Regions from separate parts of the Nesterenkonia suensis genome, predicted to be linked through region 1. Evidence: predicted binding sites of a transcription regulator. Region 1 holds the regulator's gene; the other holds the start of a gene.
The links. The regulator HrcA, encoded in region 1, represses chaperone genes, less so after heat shock. The targets are predictions, from matches to a motif close to TTNGCACTCGNNNNNNNCGAGTGCNAA.

Region 1 (4,415 bases):
CGCGGGTACGGGCGTCGCCTACCTGGTTGCCCTGCATTCTAGCGCCCGCGGCTGAATCCTGATCTGCGGCGACACCCCGCTCAGTCAGCTGCCGGGCCCCGGCAGCTCAGACGGTGACGAAGTCGATGAGCTCCTCCACCCGGCCCAGCAGTGCGGGCTCCAGGTCGGCATAGCTGGTGACGGCGCCGAGGATCCGCTTCCAGCCGTGGGCGATGTCGCGCTGATCTCTGTGGGGCCAGCCCAGTGCCTCCAGCGTCCCGACCTTGATGTCGGTGTGACGGGGGATTTCGGGCCACCGATCGAGGCCGAGGAGCTGGGGCTTCACCGCCTGCCAGACGTCCACATAGGGGTGTCCGAGCACCTGGACGTTGCCGGCGGCTCCGGGCATGGCCATGGCGGCGGCGGCGATGCGGCTCTCCTTCGACCCGGGCACCAGGTGATCGAGCAGCACACCGACCCTCCGCTCCGGGGAGGGGCCGAAGCTGTGGAGCGCACCGACGAGGTCGTCTGCTCCGTGCAGCGGCTCGACGACGATCCCTTCGAGCCGCAGGTCCTCGCCCCAGACCTTCTCCACGAGTTCGGCGTCGTGGGTGCCCTCCACCCAGATGCGCGAGGCGCGCGCCACTCGAGCGGGCGCGCCCTCGACCGCGAGCGATCCGGAGGCCGTCCGCCGTGGCCCCTGGGGCGCCGCGGCGCGCGGGGCGGCGGCCACGAGCTCCACCGGCGCCCCCTCGTGCAGGAATCCGTGGCCGAGGGGGAAGGATCGACTGCGTCCCCGGCGGTCCTCCAGGCGCACCAGATGGATGCCTCCCGAGACTTCGACACCGATCACGGCGCCGACCCATCCGGATTCGGTCTCCTCGATCACGGTGCCGGGCTCCGCCGGCAGCTGGGGCACCGTGCGGCGCTGCGCATCACGGCGGGCGGTCATGTCAGTGGGGCCCCAGGCGGACCAGTCGGTGGGGAAGTGCGGAGGAGTCACAGCCCGGGAGCCTAGCAGCGGGGTGACCGGCTTCGTCGGATCTGAGCGACACGCGCTAGAATTGGCACTTGCCTCAGGAGAGTGCCAGCCGCCGTCGGGAGAGGAGAGTCACGCGATGTCGGACACCCGTCGTCTGCAGGTGTTGCGGGCGATCGTCGAGGACTATGTCCAGACCCAGGAGCCGGTGGGCTCCAAGGCGATCGTCGACCGTCACCACCTCGAGGTCTCGCCGGCGACCATCCGCAACGACATGGCGTTCCTCGAGGCCGAGGGGCTCATCGTCGCCCCGCACACCTCGGCGGGACGCATCCCCACCGACCAGGGCTACCGGATCTTCGTGGACCGCATCTCCGAGGTGCGGCCGCTGTCTCGTGCGGAGCGGCGGGCGCTGGACACGCTGCTCGAGGCCGCCGACGACCATGACACCATGCTGGAGCAGACCGTCCGGCTGTTGGCCATGCTGACCAATCAGGTGGCCGTGCTGCAGCACCCTCAGCAGTCCACCGCCCGGATCCGACACGTCGAGGTCCTCTCGATGGGGACTCACAAGGTGCTGGTGGTGGTGATCCTCTCCTCGGGGAAGGTGGAGCAGCGGATGGCGATGCTGCCGGCCCCGGTGGACGACGAGTCTCTGCATCGGCTCGGCCAGCGGCTGGTCGAGCAGCTCCACAACCGGGCCGTCTCGGCTCTTCCGCTGCCGATGGATCAGCTCATCGGCCAGGTGGAGCCGGGCCTCCAGTCGGCCATGGCGGTCGTCGCCCACACGGTGGAGGCCGTGCTGGAGGCTGGGCGCGTGGATCGCATCATCATGGCCGGCACTGCTAACCTCGCCAAGTCCGACCGCGACCTGGGCCCGTCCATCGGGCCGATCCTCGAGGCGCTCGAGGAGCAGGTCGTGCTGCTGCGCCTGCTCACCGAGATGGAGCAGGACCGCCGCGGCCTCTCGGTGCGCATCGGTCATGAGACCAGCCACGATTCGCTCGCCGAGACCTCCGTGGTGGCCGCAGAGTACGCGATCGGCGACGGCGGCGATGCGGCGAAGCTCGGCGTCGTCGGTCCCACACGCATGGATTATGGCTCCACCATGTCAGCGGTGCGGGCCATGGCACGATACCTGTCCAGGATCCTCTCTGAAGGGTGAGAAGTGACTGACTATTACGAGGCGCTCGGCGTGAGCCGCGGAGCGTCGACCGAAGAGATCAAGAAGGCGTACCGGAAGAAGGCGCGGAAGCTCCATCCGGACGTCAATCCGTCGGAGGACGCGGCTGAGCAGTTCAAGCTGATCGGGCGAGCCTATGAGGTGCTCTCCGACGCGGACAAGCGCCGGAACTACGATGCCACCGGTGATGAGAACGGCCGTTCGCCCTTCGGCGGTGGCGGTGGTGGCTTCGGCGGCGCCCAGGGCTTCGGCGGCTTCGGCGACATCTTCGAGACCTTCTTCGGTGCGGGCGCTTCAGGTCCCGCCTCACGCACCCGCCGGGGTCAGGACTCGCTGATCAGGGTCCGCATCGACCTCAAGGATGCCGTCTTCGGCACCACCAAGGAGGTCCAGATCGAGACGGCGGTGACCTGCTCCGTCTGTCAGGGCTCCTGCACTCGGGAAGGGACGCGCCCCACGACCTGCCCCGATTGCCAGGGCCAGGGCCAGGTGCAGCGCCCGATGCGTTCCATCCTCGGCACCGTGCTGCAGACCGAGAGCTGTGCACGCTGCGCCGGGTTCGGCAGCCTCATCGAGGATCCCTGCCAGGAGTGCGACGGTCAGGGCCGCGTTCGCGAGCGCCGCACTCTCAACGTCAAGATCCCGGCGGGGGTGGACAAGGGCAACCGTATCCACCTGGCCGGCGAAGGCGAAGCGGGTCTGGCCGGCGGACCCCATGGCGACCTGTTCATCGAGGTCGATGTCCGGCCGCACGAGGTCTTCACCCGCCGGGGCAACGATCTGCACGCCACGGTCTCGGTGCCGATGACCGCAGCGGCGCTGGGCACCACGGTCAGGCTGGAGACCTTCGACGGCGTCGAGGAGATCGAGGTCGAGCCCGGCACCCAGTCCGGTGAGGTCCTCACCATCCGTGACCGCGGGGTGGCCCATCTGCGTGGCGGCGGACGCGGTGCACTGAAGGTGCACCTGAAGGTGGAGACGCCTGCGAAGCTCACTGAGCGGCAGCGAGAGCTCCTCCGTGAGTTCGCCGCTGAGCGCGGCGAGGAGTTCGGTGAGTCCACCACGGAGCACCGAGGAGTGTTCGCGAAGCTCCGTGAGGCCTGGGACAGCTTGTGACCGCACCGCTGTTCCACCTGGAGCCGGGGCGGCTCGACGGCGTGGAGGTCGGCCACCGGGTCGTGCTCGATGGTGCCGAGGGCCATCACGCCGCCACGGTGATGCGTCTGGCTGCCGGTGAGGAGGTCGACCTTTCGGACACCCGTCGTATCCGGGTGACCGGCGTCGTCGTCGACGCGGAGCGCGGGCAGCTGACCGTCGAAGCGACGGCGGTCCGGCATGATCAGCTCGACCGGCCCCGTCTGGTCCTGGTCCAGGCGCTGGCCAAGGAGCGGCGTGATCTGCAGGCCATCGAGTCGGCCACTGAGCTCGGTGTGGACGCCATCGTGCCGTGGGATGCGGAGCGGTCCGTGGCCCGCTGGAAGTCCGACCGACAGGCGAAGAAGCACACCGAATGGGTCTCCACAGTGCGCGCCGCCGCGAAGCAGACACGCCGCACGGCGGTGCCTGAGGTCGAACAGCTGCACTCCACGGCCCAGTACGCCCGCCGGATCGCCGAAGATCAGCGGATCGCCGTGGTGGTCCTCCATGAGACCGAGGAGCGGTCGCTGGAGGGCGCGCTCCGCGAACTGACGGCCGGCGGAGCCGAGGAGCTCCACCTGGTGGTGGGTCCTGAAGGCGGGATCACGGCCTCCGAGATCGACCAGCTGGTCGCCTCCGGTGCCCGGGTCGCTCGACTCGGCCGCACCGTGCTGCGTTCGTCCACCGCCGGGCCTGCGGCGTTGGCTGGTGTGCAGGTCCTGCTGGGCCGGTGGGACGGGCCGGGGGTCTCGGCGGAGGCCTCTCTCGAAGCGGACCATCACGGCAGTAGACTGAGCGGCGATGACTGAATCTCCCCTCCCTCCTGCCGGCAGCACCTCCGGCGTGGCGGCCGGTGTCGCCGCCACTCCGATGGGCACGATCGAACGCACTGTCCATTTCGCGGATGCGGACATGATGTTCCGCACTCTGGGTCCCCAGGATCTGGCGATCCGCATCCTGCAGGGGGTCAGTCCGGCCGCCTCGATCGGTGTGCGGGACCAGGTGGTCACCGTGGTGGGACCTGAGCAGGATGTCCTGCAGGTCGTCGAGATCCTCTCTCAGCTGAAGAGCTTGGCGGCCTCCGGCACCACGGTCGGCGAGGAGCTCATCGAGCAGGTGGCCACCATGGTGCGCACC
Region 2 (4,415 bases), on a different contig from region 1:
GGCTCCAGGTCCGCGACCTTGGAGGCGACGACGAAGCCGTCCTCGCCGGCGTTCTGGGCGATCCAGCGCAGCGGCTGCACCAGCGCACGGCGGACGATGCCCACCGCGGCGGCGGCGTCGCCCTCGAGCGCCTGGACGGTGGAGTCCTCGTCCAGAGCGGACAGTGCGTTGATCAGCGCGGTGCCGCCACCGGCGACGATGCCCTCCTCGAGCGCGGCACGCGTGGAGGACACTGCGTCCTCGATGCGGTGCTTGCGCTCCTTGAGCTCCACCTCGGTGGCCGCGCCGACCTTGATGACGCCGATGCCGCCGGCCAGCTTGGCCAGCCGCTCCTGCAGCTTCTCACGGTCCCACTCGGAGTCGGTCGCCTCGGCCTGCGCCTTGATCGTGGCGGCGCGGGCCTCGACGTCCTCCGTCGAGCCGGCGCCGTCGACGATGGTGGTGCTGTCCTTGGTGACGGTCACGCGGCGCGCGGAGCCGAGCACCTCGGTGCCCACCTGGTCGAGCTTCAGCCCGAGGTCGGGGGAGACCACCTGGGCGCCGGTGAGGATCGCGATGTCCTCCAGCATGGCCTTGCGGCGGTCGCCGAAGCCCGGAGCCTTCACCGCGACGGCGTTCAGGGTGCCGCGGATCTTGTTCACCACCAGCGTGGAGAGGGCCTCGCCCTCGACGTCCTCGGCGATGATGAACAGCGGCTTCTTGGACTGCAGGACCTTCTCCAACAGCGGCAGGAACTCCTGCATGTTGGAGATCTTGCCCTGGTGGATGAGGATCTGGGCGTCCTCCAGCACGGCCTCCTGACGGTCTGCGTCAGTGACGAAGTGCGGGGAGAGGTAGCCCTTGTCGAACTGCATGCCCTCGGTGATGTCGAGCTCGGTCGACGTCGTGGAGGACTCCTCGATGGTGATGACGCCCTCGGTGCCCACCGCGTCGAAGGCGCGGGCGATGAGCTCGCCGACCTCGTCGTTCTGGGCGGAGATCGCGGCGACGTGGGCCACCTGAGCGCCCTCGACGTCGCGCGCGTTCTTCTTCAGGCGATCGGTCACCGCGGTGACGGCCGTCTCGATGCCGCGCTTGATCTCGCTCGGCGCGGCGCCGGCGGCCACGTTGCGCAGGCCCTCCTTGACCAGGGCCTGGGCGAGCACAGTGGCGGTGGTGGTGCCGTCACCGGCGACGTCGTTGGTCTTGGTGGCGACTTCCTTGGCGAGCTGCGCGCCGAGGTTCTCGTAGGAGTCCTCGACCTCGATCTCGCGGGCGATGGTCACGCCGTCATTGGTGATGGTCGGTGCGCCCCAGGACTTGTCGAGGACGACGTTGCGGCCCTTGGGGCCCAGCGTCACCTTGACGGTGTCGGCGAGTTTGTCGATGCCGGCCTCGAGTGCCTTCCGGGCGACATCGTCGAACTCAAGCTGCTTTGCCATATGAGTTGCTTCCTTTGCGTCTCAGGTGGGGGTCTCGAGAAGTGTGCGGGAGATCCGCGATCACTTCTCGACGACAGCCAGGACGTCGCGAGCGTTCAGGACGAGGAACTCGTCGCCGCCGACCTTGACCTCGGTGCCGCCGAACTTGGAGTAGATGACGACGTCGCCCTCGGCGACGTCGACCGGGACGCGGTTGCCCTTGTCGTCGACGCGGCCCGGGCCCACGGCCACGACCTCGCCCTCCTGCGGCTTCTCCTTGGCGGTGTCCGGGATCACCAGACCGGAAGCGGTGGTCTGCTCAGCTTCCAGGGGGCGGACAACAATGCGATCCTCGAGGGGCTTGATGGAGACTGACACGTCAGCTCTCTCCTTTGCGTGAAGTCGAATCGGGTCTGTGCTCAGCCCGGGCAGCGAGTCGTGTGACGCCGACGTCATGCCTCAGGCAGTGTTGTTGTGCGCCTTGGGAGTGACCGATCCGTCGTCGCGGTGCCGGACGGCGCCCCTTCAGGCTCCGACGCCGGTGACGCCGGCGCCGATTCAGCACTCGATGACCTCGAGTGCCAACACAAACTTTAGGACGGCCTTAGCACTCGGTCAAGCAGAGTGCTAAGGCCATCCCTGTGACATCTCAGACAGCGGGTCCGTGGCCTTCTCTGGGAAGGCCGCTCAGCGATAGACCCCGGGGTTCGCCCGGCGGTGCAGCTGGAGCTTGAATCCGACGCCGGCGGCGACGAAGACCGCCACCCCGAAGACCCAGCCGGAGAGCGCCATGGCCTGGGTCCCGGAGAGCAGCACGCCGATGGTGCAGCCCAGCCCGATCATCGCCCCCCAGCCCAGCAGCACCCCGCCGATCGTCGCGGTCAGCGAGTTCCAGCCGGTCATCCGTTCCACACGGATCCGCCGCCCGGGCAGTGCGGCGGCCAACGAGGCGAGCACGATCCCGAGGATCAGCCAGCCGTTGGTGGTGATGGTGTGCACCACCACCGCCACGCAGCCGGCCAGCCGCTCGTCCAGCCCGGGCATGAAGTTCGGCAGCAGCCCGGCGGAGTCCATGCCGGTGCGGGTCAGCGAGGAGATCTGGCTGGTCACGCCCAGCGGCTGGTCCTTGTAGTAGGCCAGAACGGCCAGGACGCCGACGCCGGCACCGGTGGCCAGTGCAGGCCAGCGCTTGAAGAACAGCAGCCGACGGACCTCGGTGGCGTCGACGACGCGATCGCCGCGGCCCTGCACCGGCGGGTTCCAACGCAGCAGCCAGATGCCCAGGCCGGTCAGCACGGCCAGCTGCAGCACGACGGCGACGGTGTACCCGCCTCCGGCCGGCAACCAGGGCGTCGGGGCGCCGGCGATGAAGCCGGAGTACATGAACTCCCAGGAGAGGAAGCCTGCGCCGAAGCCGATGACGACGCCGACCAGCGCCGGGATCGAGCGCAGATGACCTTCAGGCAGCCGGTAGAGGTGGCCGGCGATGCAGCCCCCGGAGATCACCATGCCCAGCCCGAAGGCGAGACCGGCGATCACCAGAGCCAGCGAGACCGGTGCGATGTGGGCGTCGGAGGGGACGGTGCCGCCGGTGGGGTTGGACACCCGCAGGGAGAAGACCACGGCATAGCCGATCATCCCCACGGCGATCGAGACCAGCACGGCGTACAGTCCGCGGGAGCTGCCCTTCTCGAAGAAGTCACGGAACACGCAGAAGAAGCAGTACCGGCCGCGCTCGAACAGGATGCCCAGCCCGGCACCGATCAGCAGCGCGAAGGCGGCGTTCGAACCGCCGAGGCCTTCCCCGCCGGTGACCGCCAGCCAGGCGGCCAGCCCCAGCAGCAGTGCCGCCACGCCCAGCGCGACGGACGTGCGCACCGTGTCCGCCGGGGTCCAGCCCAGCGGCCGATCGGCCGAGACCGAGACGGAGCCCGCCCCGCCGGTGCGGCGAGCGGGCTCCGTCGAGGATTCCGTGGCGGTGCTCACGAGCCGCTGCCGCTGCCCCACAGGCCGGCCCGCTCGTCGGTGTTGTTGGCCACCGGCACGCCCACCGAGTTGCCCCACTCGGTCCAGGAGCCGTCGTAGACCTGAGCGTCGGCGCCGAGGATCTGGCTCAGGGCGAACCAGGTGTGCGAGGCGCGCTCGCCGATGCGGCAGTAGGTGATGATCGGGCTGTCGAGGTCCACGCCGGCGTCCTCGTAGATGGCGCGGATCTCGTCGGCCGGCAGGAACTGACCGGTCTCGGGGTCGACGATCTCACCCCAGGAGACGTTCACCGAACCGGGGATGTGGCCCCAGATGGAGGTGGACTCGCCTTCGAAGATCTCCGGGTCCACGCCGATGGCGCCGTCGTGCTCGTCGGCGGAGCGGATGTCCACCAGAGTGGTGTCCGACGCGCCGTCGACGTTCTCCTCGGCGACCTCGAGGACCTCCGGCTGCAGGGCGCGGATGTCGAGGTTCTGCGGCTGGGCCTCCCAGGTGCCCTCGGCGACGTCGGGGACCTCCTCGGTCAGCTCGCGCTCGTCGTAGACCTCCCATTTGTGCAGGCCGCCGTCGAGCAGGCGGACGTCTTCGGCGCCGTAGAGCTTGAAGACCCAGGCGGCGTAGGCGGCGAACCAGTTGTTGGAGTCGCCGTAGAGGACGACCGTGTCGCCGTCGTCGATGCCCAGCGACTGGGCCAGCTCGGTGAACTCGTCCTGGGAGATGAACTCGCGGGTGTTGGGCTGGGTGAACTCGGTGGACCAGTTCACGTACTGGGCCTGGGGGATGTGCGCCTCGGAGTAGGAGGTCAGCTCGGAGGTGGGCAGCTCCTCGGAGACGTCGATCAGGACGATGCCCTGCTCGGCGAGGTCGCCCTCGTCGAGCCGGTCGGCCAGCCACTCGGTGGAGACCAGCACGTTCTCCAGGTCGTCGTCGCCGCCCTGGTGGACCTCGTCGTATCCGCGGTGCTCGCCGGTGACCTGAACATTCGCCACGGTGGCGGCCTGCTCGCCGGAGCTGCCGGGAGCGGCTGCG

Region 2: the regulator HrcA is predicted to act here: its motif matches at 2,005-2,031, upstream of groES (co-chaperone GroES).

What each region holds. Positions count from the first base shown of each region.
Region 1 covers NZ_BAAGRN010000001.1:1,032,764-1,037,178, forward strand. The annotation lists gene ACYVKI_RS04485 (DUF3097 family protein) at 107-931, opposite strand; gene hrcA (heat-inducible transcriptional repressor HrcA) at 1,098-2,123, shown strand; gene dnaJ (molecular chaperone DnaJ) at 2,127-3,257, shown strand; gene ACYVKI_RS04500 (16S rRNA (uracil(1498)-N(3))-methyltransferase) at 3,254-4,087, shown strand; gene ACYVKI_RS04505 (PhoH family protein) at 4,080-4,415, shown strand, end outside.
Region 2 covers NZ_BAAGRN010000009.1:264,355-268,769, forward strand. The annotation lists gene groL (chaperonin GroEL) at 1-1,421, opposite strand, end outside; gene groES (co-chaperone GroES) at 1,482-1,778, opposite strand; gene ACYVKI_RS09865 (YeeE/YedE family protein) at 2,088-3,386, opposite strand; gene ACYVKI_RS09870 (sulfurtransferase) at 3,383-4,415, opposite strand, start outside.